2 regions of the Pantoea sp. SM3640 genome follow, and region 1 is predicted to be linked to the other one. Evidence: predicted binding sites of a transcription regulator. Region 1 holds the regulator's gene; the other holds the start of a gene.
What was found. The regulator PurR, encoded in region 1, represses purine synthesis genes. The targets are predictions, from matches to a motif close to CANGCAAACGTTTGCNTG.
Positions count from the first base shown of each region.

Region 2: gcvT (glycine cleavage system aminomethyltransferase GcvT) is a predicted target of PurR. The motif match lies at 4,753-4,770, and genes of this name have one in related genera.

Region 1 covers NZ_CP064872.1:2,055,116-2,063,180, forward strand. Annotated here, with positions in the region: gene IV493_RS09540 (C40 family peptidase) at 1-574, shown strand, start outside; gene IV493_RS09545 (YnhF family membrane protein) at 622-711, opposite strand; gene purR (HTH-type transcriptional repressor PurR) at 993-2,018, shown strand; gene punR (DNA-binding transcriptional activator PunR) at 2,015-2,920, opposite strand; gene punC (purine nucleoside transporter PunC) at 3,028-4,230, shown strand; gene cfa (cyclopropane fatty acyl phospholipid synthase) at 4,541-5,689, shown strand; gene IV493_RS09570 (riboflavin synthase subunit alpha) at 6,018-6,677, opposite strand; gene IV493_RS09575 (MATE family efflux transporter) at 6,880-8,065, shown strand, end outside.
Region 2 covers NZ_CP064872.1:574,916-582,980, forward strand. Annotated here, with positions in the region: gene IV493_RS02785 (YecA family protein) at 53-631, shown strand; gene pepP (Xaa-Pro aminopeptidase) at 678-2,000, shown strand; gene ubiH (2-octaprenyl-6-methoxyphenyl hydroxylase) at 1,997-3,175, shown strand; gene ubiI (FAD-dependent 2-octaprenylphenol hydroxylase) at 3,189-4,391, shown strand; gene gcvT (glycine cleavage system aminomethyltransferase GcvT) at 4,824-5,921, shown strand; gene gcvH (glycine cleavage system protein GcvH) at 5,945-6,331, shown strand; gene gcvP (aminomethyl-transferring glycine dehydrogenase) at 6,412-8,065, shown strand, end outside.

The DNA of each region.
Region 1 (8,065 bases):
ACAGACGCCTGCTAAGAAGACCTCGCTCAAAACCGCCCGTATCAGCAAAAGCAAAGAAAAAAATAAAGAGAAGAAACGCTATGGGCATCAGCGCCAGCTGAAAACCGCTGAGGTCACCACCCGCGAGCCAGGCACGATTAAAATGAGCAAATCCCACCGCCAGCGCTATCAGAAGGCGCGTGAGACCGCAATGACCAAGCTGATGGGGCAGTTGGGTAAACCCTATCAGTGGGGCGGCACCTCTCCACATACCGGTTTCGATTGCAGCGGTCTGGTCTGGTATGCCTATAAAGACCTGGTGAAATTTAAGATCCCGCGTACCGCTAACGAGATGTATCACCTGCGTGACGCCGCGCCGATCAAGCGTGAGTCGCTGGAGAAAGGCGATCTGGTCTTCTTCCGTATTAATGGCCGCGGCACAGCGGACCACGTCGGCGTTTATTTGGGCGATGGCAAGTTTATTCAGTCGCCACGTACCGGCAAAGATATTCAGATCAGTGCATTAGGGGAAGATTACTGGCAGCGCCACTATATTGGTGCCCGTCGGGTGATGACGCCGAAAACGATACGCTGAGCAGCAGAACAGTCAGAAAAAAGCCGGGATAATCCCGGCTTTTTTTATTAGTGCAGAATGGCAGTAAAACTAAAGGCCACAATCATCAGCAGACAGCCGACAGTGGTCATCAAAGCCAGTTTCAAATCGGTACTCATTGCTTGCTCCTTAGTCACACACTTTGCAGGGATATGGCATTTTCCCACAGGGTCCGGTAAAAATCTCGTTTTATCCGTTCAGCCTTGTTAGAATCCCGCCTTTGTTGCGCAACGCGCGCAACCCTGATTCCGTTTGCGCATCTTTTCTGGCGTTTTTTCTCCGCCAGCGGCCTGTTTACCGGCCAGAAAAGCCGCATTTTTGCGGAAAAAACCCTGAGCAGACGCAAACGTTTAACATTACGCTTATCATAGAGTTAGGTAAGCACTGGAGTCCGATTTTCATGGCAACAATTAAAGATGTGGCGAAACGCGCTGGCGTCTCAACGACCACCGTTTCGCACGTCATCAATAAAACCCGCTTTGTCGCTGAAGAAACACGCGAGGCGGTCTGGCAGGCAATTAAGGAACTGCACTACTCGCCAAGTGCTGTGGCGCGCAGCCTGAAAGTAAACCACACCAAAACGCTGGGCCTGCTTGCCACCTCCAGCGAAGCGCCCTATTTCGCTGAAATTATTGAAGCGGTTGAAAACCACTGTTTTGACAAAGGCTATACGCTGATTCTGGGTAATGCGCATAACGATCTGCAAAAACAGCGCGCCTACCTCAGCATGATGGCGCAGAAGCGCGTCGATGGTCTGCTGGTGATGTGCTCTGAGTATCCGGACGATCTGCTGCAGATGCTGGAAGAGAACCGCAATATCCCGATGGTGGTGATGGACTGGGGCGAATCGCGCGCCGACTTTACTGACACGGTGCTGGATAATGCTTTCCAGGGCGGCTATCTGGCGGGACGCTATCTGATTGAACGCGGACACCGTGATATTGGTGCTATCCCCGGTCAGATGGAGCGTAACACCGGCGGTGGACGCCATGCCGGTTTCCTAAAGGCACTGGAAGAAGCGGGTATTCAGCCGCGTGCCGAGTGGATTGTACAGGGTGACTTTGAGCCGGAGTCGGGCTATCAGGCGATGCAGCAGATCCTGTCGCAGAAGCAGCGCCCGACGGCGGTGTTCTGCGGCGGTGATATCATGGCGATGGGGGCCATTTGCGCCGCCGACGAGATGGGTCTGCGCGTGCCGCAGGATATTTCGGTCATCGGCTATGACAATGTGCGCAACGCCCGCTATTTCGCCCCTGCCCTGACCACGGTGCATCAGCCAAAAGCCCAGCTGGGTGAGAAAGCGCTGGATATGCTGCTTGACCGCATCACCAGTAAGCGTGAAGTGTCTCAAACGATTGAAGTCCATCCGACGCTGATTGAGCGCCGTTCAGTGGCGGATGGTCCGTTCCGCGACTATCGCCGCTAATCCTCGCTTAACCACTCCTGATTAAGCGTTTGCGCATCACCCAGATAGCTGAGCAACCAGCCTGTCGCCGGTGATGCGCGATCCTCTGCCCAGCTGACGCAACAAGGGCTATCCGGAAATGCCACCGGCAGCGTCAGTTCGACCAGCTCGCCGCTGTCGAGCAGTGGTCTGGCCAGATGACCCGGCACCATCGCCACACACAAGCCTGCCTGCACGCACTCCAGTCCGGTTTGCCACTCCGGCACCACCAGCCTGCGCTGGTTATCCAGCGTCCATGTCATACGACGCGGCAGTGCGCGTGATGTATCTTCCAGCACCAGTGACGGCCAGCTACGCAGCGTGTCATCATCGATCTGGTTCGCCTGAGTCAGAGGATGATCGGGCGCGACCACGCAGCGCCAGTTGAGCGTACCCATATCTCGAAATGCAAACCGTCCGCCTACCGGAATCGCCTGGGTGGCCCCAATCGCAACTTCCACCCGGCCATCGGCCAGTGCATCCCAGACGCCGTTAAAAACTTCATAGCTGATGATCAGTTCCATATCGGGAAAGTGGCGATAAAAATCTTTAACAAGCTGCCGGGTGCGCTGAGGTTTGGCGATGCGGTCAACGGCAATGCTGAGCTGCCCGCGCCAGCCATTGGCCAGCTGCTGACACTGCCGCCGGGTGGCAAGCATTTTTTTGATGACGCTGCGCCCTTCCCGGACAAAATGTTCGCCTGCTGGCGTCAGCACCACTTCGCGATGCTGGCGTTCGAACAGTGGCACTGCCAGCCAGTTCTCCAGCTGACGCACCGTGTAGCTGATGGCAGAGGGCACCCGATGCAGCTCCTGAGCAGCGGCGCTGAAGCTGCCCCCGCGGGCGACCGCGTCAACGACCTCTAATGCATATTCTGACCACATAATCTGCCTTCAAAAATTTTAACAGCAATCGGCAAATATTACCGTTTCACAGCGGCAAACGCACCTTTTACACTCTGCCGCGTTCATCCTGCAAAAATGAGAATGAGATGTTGTCGAATAAAGGATTTATGCCCTACCTTGCCCTGCTGAGCATGCTCGGCTTTTTAGCCACAGATATGTATCTGCCCGCCTTTGGTGCGATGCAGCAAACGTTTAATACCTCGCCGGGCCTGATCAGCGCCAGTATGAGTCTCTTTCTGGCGGGTTTCGCCTGTGGGCAGCTCTTCTGGGGACCGCTTTCCGATCGCATTGGACGTAAACCGGTGCTGCTGGCCGGACTGGCCATGTTTGGCATCGGCTGTGCGGGCATGCTGTGGGTGAATGATACCACTCTGATGCTGGCGCTGCGCTTTGTGCAGGCGATTGGCGTCTGTGCTGCGGCCGTGAGCTGGCAGGCACTGGTAGTGGATCGCTATCCTGCCGCGCGCGCTAACAAAGTCTTTGCCACGATTATGCCGCTGGTTGCGCTCTCCCCGGCGCTGGCCCCGTTGCTGGGTGCCTGGCTCATCGGCCATTTCCACTGGCGTTCGATTTTCCTGGTGCTGACGCTGATTGCGGTGGCGTTGATTCTGACCACGCTGCGCCTGCCCACCGTACGCCAGGAAGCACGCGAGAAAGGCACCCAGCCCGGATTTTTCACCCTGCTGAAATCACGGGTTTACAGCGGCAACGTGCTGATCTACTCCGCCTGTTCAGCCAGTTTTTTTGCCTGGCTGACCGGCTCGCCGTTTATTCTGGCGGATCTGGGCCTTTCACCCGCCGATATCGGTCTGAGTTATGTGCCCCAGACGTTCGCCTTTTTGATTGGTGGATTCGGCTGTCGCGCCCTGCTCAACCGCTTTAATGGCGCTCAGCTGTTACCGTGGCTGCTGGGCATTTACAGCCTGAGCATTCTGGCGCTGTTTGCCGTCGCGCTGTCAGGCGGCAGCACGCTGGTGAGCCTGATGGTGCCGTTCTGCGGTATGGCGCTGGCTAACGGTGCGATCTATCCAATTGTGGTTTCCAGTGCGCTGACACCCTTCCCGCACGCCACCGGTAAAGCGGCCGCATTGCAGAACACTTTACAGCTAGGACTCTGCTTCGCTGCAAGCCTGGCAGTCTCTGCCGGATTAACGCATGCACTGTTTACCACTACGCTGATGATGACGGTGACGATTCTGCTGGCGCTGGTGGGTTACGCCATGCAGCGTACCGCAAGCGCACAAACTGTTGTTGCCTCCGCGCAACCTGCCTGCCAGGATAATCAGTGACACACTGACTTTTTCGTTAGCCTCCTAACAATAAGTCATTGAATATTGACCCGCGTGAGCATATACTCATCCGGGTCAACAAATCTGTAATAAATCAACAATATAATAACGTAATAATCTGATTGGCACCCTGTTGCCGGGACGGTATTCGCGCGCGTTATTCTTACCCAGACCGACCTGCTGCAGGCTAGTCCAGTCCTCTGTATCACACAGTCAACCGGTGTGCGGAGTCATCCGTACCGTTTCTCAATGCCTGACGAAATTGACTACTCTTTGTTCAGGTTCAGATTGGACAGGTGGTGGAAAAGCTATGAGTTCATCTTATGCAGAAGCAGTGAGCCCTGAAGAAAACCATTGGTATCGCATCGTCCACGAGATGCTGGAAAAAGCGGATATTGAAATTAATGGTTCACGTCCCTGGGATATTCATATTAATCATCCCGGCTTTTTTAAGCGTGTTCTGCAGGAGGGATCGCTTGGGCTCGGTGAGAGCTATATGGATGGCTGGTGGGAGTGCGATCGGCTGGATATTTTCTTCCATCAGGTGCTGAAACATAAACTCGATCAGCAACTCCCGCATCACTTTAAAGATACGCTGCGCATTGCCGCTGCCCGCTTAACCAATCTGCAGTCGAAAAAGCGGGCCTGGATTGTCGGTAAAGAGCATTACGACCTGGGTAACGATCTCTTTTCACTGATGCTTGACCCCTATATGCAATATTCCTGTGGCTACTGGAAAGAGGCCACGACCCTGGCGACGGCGCAGGAAGCCAAGCTGGATATGATTTGCCGTAAATTAGCGCTGAAACCCGGAATGTCGCTGCTGGATATCGGCTGTGGCTGGGGCGGACTCGCGGAATTTGCCGCACGTCATTATGGCGTTAACGTGCATGGCGTGACGATTTCCGCCGAACAACAGAAACTGGCGCAGCAGCGCTGTAGCGGATTAGACGTCACGATTCTGTTGCAGGATTATCGCGATCTGAATGAGCAGTTTGATCGCATCGTTTCAGTAGGCATGTTCGAGCATGTCGGGCCGAAGAATTACGCCACCTATTTTGATGTGGTTGATCGTAATTTAAAACCTGACGGTATTTTCCTGCTTCACACCATTGGCGCAATTAAAACCGATATGAGCGTCGATCCCTGGATCGACAAATATATCTTCCCCAACGGCTGCCTGCCTTCAGTGCGTCACGTGGCGGATGCCAGCGAGCCGCATTTTATCCTGGAAGACTGGCATAACTTTGGTGCCGATTACGACAAAACGCTGATGGCCTGGCATGAGCGCTTTTTGCAGGCCTGGCCGGAGCTGGCCGATAACTATGGCGAACGCTTTAAGCGGATGTTCTCCTATTATCTCAATGCCTGTGCGGGTGCCTTCCGCGCGCGTGATATTCAGCTGTGGCAGATTGTGTTCAGTCGCGGTGTTGAGGGTGGATTACGGGTGGCGCGGTAGGGAGTGTCAGTTTGTTAAGAGGGTGATCCCGTGCTGAAGGTTTTAAAAAACTGGCCTGTTTTGAGAATGGAACTGCGCAGGGAACACAGTCAGATCGGAAAGTCGCAAAACCCGTCATCCCTGACATGCTCGGCCCGCGCGATTACGCACCTCATCCCTGAGGTGCGCCCGTTGCCGGGCCAACACGTTGCGTTGTTCAAAAACGCTCCCGGCGTTTTTGTCCCAGTTGCGGAACGCTTTCCTCTTCTGACTGTGTTCCCTGCGCTTCGGGCTATTATACCGCTGCCAGAATCACACGATTTGGCTTTCCAGCAGTCTTTGCGGGTTATTAACTCTCGGCGGCAGGCTGCCCGGTCAGCATACTCATTGCCGCCGCGGCATCGCGCTGGGCTAACACCCGCTCAACGGTCTCTACGATTGCCTGTGTATGCGGATCGATCTCAATGTTGACCCGGTCGCCAAAGGTCTTCGCGCCCAGAGTCGTGCGCTCCAGCGTTTCCGGAATCAGATAGACGCAGAATTTGGTCTTCGTCACATCACCTACCGTCAGACTGATACCGTCGATGCCGACGAAACCTTTATGCAGAATATATTTCATCTGCATCGGATCCTGGATTTTAAACCAGACTTCGCGATTGTGTTCTGACTGGATAATCTTGCAGATTTCAGCGGTGGTCATAATATGACCTGACATCAGATGACCGCCTATTTCGTCGCTGAATTTCGCTGCACGCTCAATATTCACCACATCGCCCTGGCGTAAATCGCCAAGGTTAGTCACGCGCAATGTCTCTTTAATTAAATCGAAACTGACGCGGTCACCTTCGATTGCCGTCACGGTCAGGCAGCACCCGTTATGGGCTACGGATGCGCCCAGCGCCAGGCCCGGCAGGAGCTCTTCCGGCAGTCGGACAATGTGGGTACGAAACAATTCTTTTTCTTCAATGGACACGATTTCTGCGGTGCCCTGCACAATACCGGTAAACATAGTCTTTGCCTCTGCGAAGTTTACGCTAGTTTATCACAGCTCCGGTCGGCTGATAGATTTCACCCCACCTCACCCCATTAATGGGGTTCAAAACGCATTGTGTGACAAAGATTGGCGAATTCTGTTACCCCGGTTACACTGGTTCGCGCTATTCCCAGGGCTTTTCTGCCCTTTTAATTCATTTAATAAGTCAGGTGTTAACGTGCAGAAGTATTTAACAGAAGCGCGTCAATTGCTGGCCCTTGCGATTCCGGTCATCCTTGCTCAGGTGGCCCAAACCGCAATGGGATTTGTGGATACCATTATGGCCGGCGCAGTCAGCGCCACGGATATGGCCGCCGTTGCTGTCGGCACCTCTGTCTGGCTTCCGGCCATCCTGTTTGGTCATGGTCTTCTGCTTGCATTGACGCCCACCGTTGCGCAACTCAACGGTTCAGGCCGCCGCGAACGCATCGGCGAACAGATCCGCCAGGGCTACTGGCTCGCCTTTTTTGTCTCGCTGCTGATTATGGTGCTGCTGTGGCACGCCGGTTATCTTATCCGGGCGATGCATGACATCGATCCCGCGCTGGCGCTTAAAGCCGAGGGCTATCTGCACGCCCTGCTGTTCGGCGCGCCAGGCTATCTCTTCTTTCAGGTGCTGCGAAATCAGTGCGAGGGGCTGTCGAAAACCAAACCCGGCATGGTGCTGGGCTTTCTGGGCCTGATGTTTAACATCCCGTTGAACTATGTCTTTATCTACGGCCACTTCGGCATGCCCGCGTTGGGTGGTGTCGGCTGCGGCGTGGCAACGGCATCGGTCTACTGGGTGATGTTTATCTGCATGCGCTTCTGGGTACGCCGGATGGGCAGCATGCGCGATATCCGGATGGAGAGTCGCTGGTCGCCGCCTTCGCGTCCGATTCTGAGCCGTCTCATGACGCTGGGATTGCCGGTAGCACTGGCGTTGTTCTTTGAAGTCACGCTGTTTGCCGTTGTGGCTCTGCTGGTGTCGCCATTGGGCATCGTTGACGTGGCTGGCCACCAGATTGCCCTGAATTTCAGTTCACTGATGTTCGTGATGCCGCTGTCGCTGGGTGTGGCGACCACCATCCGTGTCGGTTATCGTCTGGGCCAGGGCTCTACCGAGCAGGCAAAAGTCGCCGCCTGGACCGCCCAGGGTGTGGGCATCAGCATGGCAGCGCTGACCGCCATTTTTACCGTGACGTTTCGTCATCAGATTGCCCTGCTCTATAACGACAACCCCGAAGTGGTCACACTGGCAGCGCAGTTGATGCTGCTGGCAGCGATTTATCAGTTCTCGGACTCGATACAGGTGATTGGCAGCGGGATCCTGCGGGGCTATAAAGATACGCGCTCGATTTTCTTTATTACTTTTATCGCTTACT
Region 2 (8,065 bases), 1.5 Mb from region 1:
CAGCTAGTGGTAGCATAACACGAACTTATTCTGCCAACGACGATGAAAACTTATGTCCTTACAGAACGCAACCCCCGATTACGACGCGCTCGCGGCTGTGCTCTCCCAGCAGGGCGTTGGCATGACGCCCGCGGAAATGCATGGCCTGCTGAGCGGGATCCTCTGTGGCGGTAACCAGGACACCAGCTGGAAGACGCTGGTACACGATCTGGCTAACGAAGGCATGGCGTTTTCACACACTCTTGCCGTGCCGCTGGCGGCGCTGCACGAGCACACGGCCACCACGCTGGAAGATGACGGCTTCCTGTTTCAGCTGATGCTTCCTGCTGACGATGACATCACTGTCTTTGACCGCGCAGATGCACTGGCAGGCTGGGTTAACCATTTTCTGCTCGGCCTGGGCGTAACACAGCCTAAACTGGATAAGGTCACCGGCGAAACCGGCGAAGCAATCGACGATTTGCGCACTATCGCCCAGCTTGGTTACGAAGAAGATGAAGACCAGGAAGAGCTGGAGCAGTCGCTGGAAGAGGTGATCGAGTATGTGCGTGTCGCCGCACTGCTGTGCCACGATACGTTTACCCGTCCCCAGCCCACCGCGCCAGAAGTGCAAAAACCGACGCTACACTAATTTCAGGTCAACGCGTTTAACCGGTCAGTTTACAGGGAGTGCAGAGATGATTTCACTGGAACGATACCTGCAGCGTCGTCAGGCGCTGCTGGCAAAGATGGCGCCTGGCAGCGCAGCGCTGATTTTTGCTGCGCCAGAAGTGACACGCAGTAATGACACGGAATACCCGTTTCGTCAGAGCAGCGACTTCAGCTATTTCACCGGCTTTAACGAGCCGCAGGCACTGCTGGTGCTGATCAAAAGCGATGAAAATCATAATCACAGCGTGCTGTTTAACCGCGTGCGTGACCCGGCAGCAGAAGTCTGGTCTGGACGTCGGCTGGGCCAGGAGGCGGCTCCCGAAAAACTGGGCGTTGATCGTGCCTTACCCTGGAGTGATATCGGTGAACAACTCCACCTGCTGCTGAATGGCCTTGACGTCATTTACCATGCGCAGGGCGAATATGCCCATGCGGATACGCTGGTGTTCAGCGCGCTGGACAAGCTGCGTCGCGGTTTCCGTCAGAATCTCAGTGCGCCGGCCACCGTCACTGACTGGCGACCGTGGGTGCATGAAATGCGCCTGTTCAAAGATGCTGAGGAGATTGCATTGTTACGTCGCGCCGGGGAAATCAGCGCACTGGCGCATACCCGTGCCATGCAAATCTGTCAGCCCGGCATGTTTGAGTACCAGCTTGAAGGTGAAATTCATCACGAATTTACCCGCCACGGCGCGCGTTATCCCTCCTACAACACCATTGTGGGGGCCGGTGAGAACGGCTGTATTCTGCACTACACCGAAAACGAAAGTGAGATGCGTGACGGCGATCTGGTGCTGATCGATGCAGGCTGTGAATTCTACGGCTATGCGGGCGATATCACCCGCACCTTCCCGGTTAACGGCAAATTCAGCCCGGCGCAGCGCGCGATTTACGACATCGTGCTGGCTTCGCTGAAGCGATCGCTTGAGATGTTCCGCCCTGGCGTCAGCATTCGTGAAGTGAATGATGAAGTGGTGCGCATCATGATTACCGGTCTGGTTGAACTGGGCATCCTTGAGGGCGACGTTGATACCCTGCTTGCCGAAGAGGCGCATCGTCGGTTCTTTATGCACGGCCTGAGCCACTGGCTGGGGCTGGATGTGCACGATGTCGGTCACTATGGCACGCCGAGCCGCGACCGGATTCTGGAGCCGGGCATGGTGTTAACCGTCGAGCCGGGCCTTTATATCGCCCCGGATGCGGACGTGCCCGCACAGTATCGCGGCATCGGCATCCGAATTGAAGATGACATTGTGATTACGGAAGATGGCATTGAGAATCTCACCGACAGCGTGGTGAAAGAGGCCGATGAGATTGAAGCACTGATGGCGGCGGCAAAACAGGCATGACGATTCTGATTGCCGGAGGCGGCATGACCGGGGCGATGCTGGCGCTGGCGATCTCCCATCTCACCCAGGGCACACTGCCGGTGACGCTGATTGAAAGCAGTGAGCCTGGCAGTCGGGCGCATCCTGGTTTCGATGGCCGCGCGATTGCGCTCTCTGCCGGCACCTGCCAGCAGCTGGCGGACATCAATCTGTGGCAGCGCATCGCCAGTTGTGCCACCCCGATTACCGATATCCATGTTTCCGACCGCGGGCACGCTGGCTTTGTGTCGCTGGCAGCGGCTGATTACGCGATTCCGGCGCTGGGACAGGTGGTCGAACTGTTTGACGTCGGTCAGCGGCTATTTGCTGAACTGAAAAAAGCGCCAGGCGTGACGCTGCGCTGTCCGGCGCGCGTTACGCATGCCCAACGCAGCGAGCAGCAGGTTGAGGTGACGCTGGACAGTGGCGAGCAACTGAGCGGCAAACTGCTGGTAGCGGCGGATGGCACGCGCTCTGCGCTGGCCGCCTCGTGCGGTATTCAGTGGCAGCGGGACGACTATCAGCAGCTCGCAGCGATTGCCAATGTCACCACTGCGTTGCCTCATCAGGGCCGGGCATTCGAGCGTTTCACCGAACATGGCCCGCTGGCGTTGCTGCCGATGTCCGGCAACCGTCTGTCACTGGTCTGGTGTCATCCGCTTTCGCAGCGTGAACGCATTGAGCAGTGGAGCGAGGCCGAATTTCTGAGCCAGCTTCAGCGTGCCTTTGGCTGGCGCCTGGGCAAATTCACCCACACCGGTCAGCGTGAATATTACCCGCTGGCACTCCACCGGGCGATCTCGCCCGTGACCCACCGCGTGGCGGTGGTGGGCAATGCAGCACAGACGCTGCATCCGATTGCTGGTCAGGGCTTCAATCTTGGCCTGCGGGATGTGATGTCGCTGGCCGAAACCCTGGCCGCCGCCCATCGCCAGCAGCAGGACCCCGGCAGCTATGCGGTGCTGAACCATTACCAGCAGCGTCGTCAGCCCGACCGCGCCGCGACTATCGGTATTACCGACGGTCTGGTTCGTGTCTTTGCGAATCGCTATGGCCCGATGGTGGCCGGTCGCAACCTGGGTCTGCTGGCGATGGATCATCTGCCGTGGTTACGAAATCAACTGGCTGAGCGTACGCTTGGCTGGGTTAAGCGTTAATAAAGAGGCTCAGATGCAAACTTTTGATGTGGTGATTGCCGGTGGCGGTATGGTGGGGCTGGCGGTGGCCTGCGGCTTGCAGGGCAGCGGGCTGCGCATCGCCGTGCTGGAAAAATCGCCGGAGCCACCGCTGGCGCTGAGTGCGTCTCCGTCCATTCGCGTGTCGGCAATCAATGCTGCCAGCGAACGGCTGCTGCAGAAGCTGGATGTCTGGTCGACCATTCTCTCGCTGCGCTGCCGCGCATATCACGGCATGGAAGTGTGGGATAAGGACAGTTTCGGCACCATCGCCTTTGATGATGAGCAGCAGGGCCTGTCGCATCTGGGCCATATCATCGAAAACCCGGTGATTCATAACGCGCTCTGGCAACGCGCCAGCGCCTGCAGTGACGTAACGCTGATGGCACCCTCGCAGTTACAGCAGGTGGCATTTGGCGACAACGAAGCCTTTATTACCCTGCAGGATGGCAGCATGTTAAGCGCGCGATTAATGATTGCCGCTGACGGGGCTAACTCCTGGCTGCGTAATAAAGCCGATATTCCGCTGACCTTCTGGGATTACGATCACCATGCGTTAGTGGCTAACGTCCGCACTGAGAAGCCTCACGATGCGGTAGCGCGCCAGGTGTTCCACGGCGACGGCATTCTGGCTTTCCTGCCGATGCAGGATCCCCATCTGAGCTCCATCGTCTGGTCGCTCTCGCCGCAGGAAGCGAGTCGTCTGGAAACCATGCCGGAAGCGCTGTTCAATCAGCATCTCTCAGTGGCGTTTGATATGCGCCTTGGCCTGTGCCAGCTCGAGAGCGAGCGTCAGTCGTTCCCGCTGGTGGCGCGCTATGCTCGCAACTTTGCGGCACACCGCCTGGCGCTGGTGGGCGATGCGGCCCACACCATTCATCCACTGGCGGGTCAGGGCGTTAACCTTGGCTTTATGGATGCCGCCGAATTGATTGGTGAAATTCGCCGTCTGCATCAGCAGGGTAAAGATATTGGTCAGCACCTTTATCTGCGTCGCTACGAGCGCAGCCGTAAGCACAGTGCTGCCATGATGCTGGCGGGAATGCAGGGCTTCCGTGAAATGTTCGCCGGTAATAATCCGGCAAAAAAACTGCTGCGCGACGTCGGTCTGAAACTGGCCGATCGCCTGCCTGGGGTAAAACCCATGATGCTGAAGCAGGCGATGGGCCTGAATGATTTGCCCGCCTGGCTACGCTAAATCCACACCTTCTGATAAGCCAGCATCTGCTGGCTTTTTTTATCCCTTAACCCCTCTGCACCACCAAAAGGCAACGCTGCACCATCAGGGATCTTCGTTTGATTTATTCTAATTTTGCGGCCGAATTCGCATTACTTTTTCTCATTCATCTCCTGGCAGGGTGCGGAATTTTTTTAACATCCTGAATGCCATCCCGCATAAATTTGCTGCGTATATTTAAAAGCCCTGCATTTATTGCGCGATTAATCACAAAATTGCAGTTTTTTATCCTGTGGTCAGCTGTTCCTGGTTAGGCTGTGCATCTGCTTTCGACCCCGGTTTGCTTATGGTTAATCGTCAGATTCGGTGGTAACGTCAGCCGTAAGAGAACGTTTGCGTCGGCCCTTAATTCCGGCGCACTTTTGCACTCAACCGCTTCTGCACAGGATGGTTATGACTCAGCAAACACCTCTGTTTGAACAGCATCAGGCCTGCGGTGCCCGCATGGTAGATTTTCATGGCTGGATGATGCCGCTGCACTATGGCTCCCAGATGGATGAACATCATGTGGTGCGCAGCGACGCCGGTATGTTTGATGTCTCTCACATGACCATTGTTGACCTGACAGGTCCGCGTACCCGCGAATTCCTGCGCTACCTGCTGGCAAATGATGTGGCAAAACTGACGCAGCCGGGTAAAGCGCTCTACACCGGCATGCTGAATGCTTCAGGTGGCGTCATTGATGATTTAATTGTTTACTTTATGAGCGAAGCGTTCTTCAGGCTGGTGGTGAACTCCGCGACCCGTGAGAAGGACCTCGCCTGGATTACCCAACACGCAGAGGGCTATGGCATTACGCTCACCGAACGTGATGACCTGGCGCTGATTGCCGTGCAGGGGCCGCAGGCGCAGCAGAAAGCGCAGACCCTGTTCAGCGAAGAACAGCGTCTGGCTGTCGCTGGCATGAAGCCGTTTTTCGGTGTGCAGTCAGGTGACCTGTTTATCGCTACGACCGGCTACACCGGCGAAGCGGGCTATGAAATTGCGATGCCCGCAGAAGAAGCGGCCGATTTCTGGCAGCGTCTGCTGGCCGCTGGTGTAAAACCGGCTGGCCTTGGCGCACGCGATACGCTGCGTCTGGAGGCGGGTATGAATCTTTATGGTCAGGAGATGGATGAAGGCGTGTCACCGCTGGCCGCCAACATGGGCTGGACCGTCTGCTGGGAACCCGCCGATCGCGATTTCATCGGCCGGGAAGCGCTGGAACTGCAGCGTGAACGTGGCACCGAAATACTGGTGGGGCTGATCCTCACAGAAAAAGGGGTGCTGCGTAACGGCCAGCCGGTGCGTTTCACCGATGACCAGGGGCAGTTGCAGGAAGGCATCATCACCAGTGGTTCTTTCTCACCGACGCTGGGTTACAGCATCGCCCTGGCGCGTGTTCCTGCCTCTGTTGGCAGCACTGCCATCGTTGAGATCCGTAACCGCCAGATGCCGGTTCAGGTTACCCGTCCCGTTTTTGTCCGCGCCGGTAAACCGGTCGCCCAGTAAATTTTATTCAGGAGAAATGGCCAATGAGCAATGTGCCGAATACGTTGAAGTACCGCGACAGCCACGAATGGGTGCGCAAAGAAGCCGATGGCAGCTACACGGTGGGGATTACGGAACATGCGCAGGAGTTACTGGGCGACATGGTGTTTGTTGATCTGCCTGAAGTGGGCGCGACGTTTGCTGCCGGTGAAGAGTGCGCGGTGGCTGAATCCGTTAAAGCGGCCTCAGACATCTATGCGCCGATCAGCGGTGAGATTGTGGCGGTCAACGAAGCGCTGACCGACTCGCCGGAGCAGGTCAACAGCGAGCCTTATGACGGCGGCTGGTTATTTAAAATCAAAGCCAGCGACGCGTCTGAAATCGACACGTTGCTGGATGCGGATGCTTACAAAGCCTCCATCGACGAGTAGTCGTCAGGCGGCCTCGTGCAGAGGCCGCAGATTTCTGTTTGCTCTCCGGTTCCCCCAGCCCGATTCAGGATTTACTGCTAATGACTCAGACTCTCAGCCAGCTTGAACACAACGGTGCATTCATCGAGCGCCATATTGGTCCTTCACCTGAGCAGCAGGCGCAGATGCTTGACGCGATTGGTGCCCGTTCGCTGGACGCGTTAATCAGCACGATTGTGCCGGCAGATATTCAGCTGCCTGGCCCGCCCGCGGTGGGCGAAGCCGCTACGGAACAGCAGGCGCTGGCCGAACTGAAAGCCATTGCCAGCCAGAATATGCGGTACAAATCCTGGATCGGTATGGGATACAGCGCGGTTATTACCCCGCCGGTTATCCTGCGTAACATGCTTGAAAATCCAGGCTGGTACACCGCCTATACGCCGTATCAGCCTGAAGTTTCACAAGGCCGTCTGGAAGCGCTGCTGAACTTTCAGCAGCTGACGCTGGATCTCACCGGCATGGATATCGCGTCCGCCTCGCTGCTGGATGAAGCCACTGCCGCCGCCGAAGCGATGGCAATGGCAAAACGCGTCAGTAAGCTCAAAAACGCCAATAAATTCTTCATTGCCGACGATATTCATCCGCAGACGCTGGATGTGGTCCGTACCCGTGCGGAGACGTTCGGCTTCGAACTGATCATCGACAGCGCCGACAAGGCATCCGATCACGACGACCTGTTTGGCGTGCTATTGCAACAGGTGGGCACAACGGGTGAAGCGCATGATTACAGCGCGCTGATTGCCGGGCTGAAAGCACGCAAAGTCGTAGTCAGCATGGCGGCGGACTTTATGTCGCTGGTGTTACTGGAAGCGCCAGGTAAGCAGGGCGCAGACATCGTCTTTGGTTCCGCTCAGCGCTTCGGCGTGCCAATGGGTTACGGCGGCCCGCATGCCGCCTTCTTCGCCAGCCGCGATGAGCATAAACGCTCCATGCCAGGCCGCATCATCGGTGTGTCACGTGATGCCGCAGGCAATACGGCGCTGCGTATGGCGATGCAGACCCGCGAACAACATATCCGCCGTGAAAAGGCTAATTCCAACATCTGTACGTCGCAGGTGCTGCTGGCCAACATCGCCGGTCTCTACGCGGTGTTCCACGGCCCGGCCGGTCTGAAACGCATTGCCTCACGCATTCACCGCTTCACGAATATTCTGGCAGCCGGACTGCAGCAGGGCGGCCTGAAGCTGCGCCATCAGCACTGGTTCGATACGCTGACAGTGGAAGTGGCGGATAAAGCCGCCGTGCTGAATCGCGCCCTGAGCTTTGGCGTTAACCTGCGCAGTGACATCCATAACGCCGTTGGCATCACGCTGGATGAAACCACCTGCCGCGACGATATTCTGGCGCTGTTCGCTATTCTGCTGGGTGATGAGCACGGCCAGGATCTGGAAAAGCTCGACAGCGAAGTCGCCAGCGAAAGCCATGCGATTCCGGCTGGCCTGCAACGCCACAGCGAGATCCTGACCCATCCGGTGTTCAACCGTCATCACAGCGAAACCGAGATGATGCGTTACATGCACAGCCTGGAGAAAAAGGATCTGGCGCTGAATCAGGCGATGATCCCGCTCGGTTCCTGCACCATGAAGCTGAATGCTGCTGCCGAAATGATCCCGATCACCTGGCCGGAATTTGCAGAATTACATCCGTTCTGCCCGGCGGAACAGGCGACCGGCTATCTGCAGATGATCGGCCAGC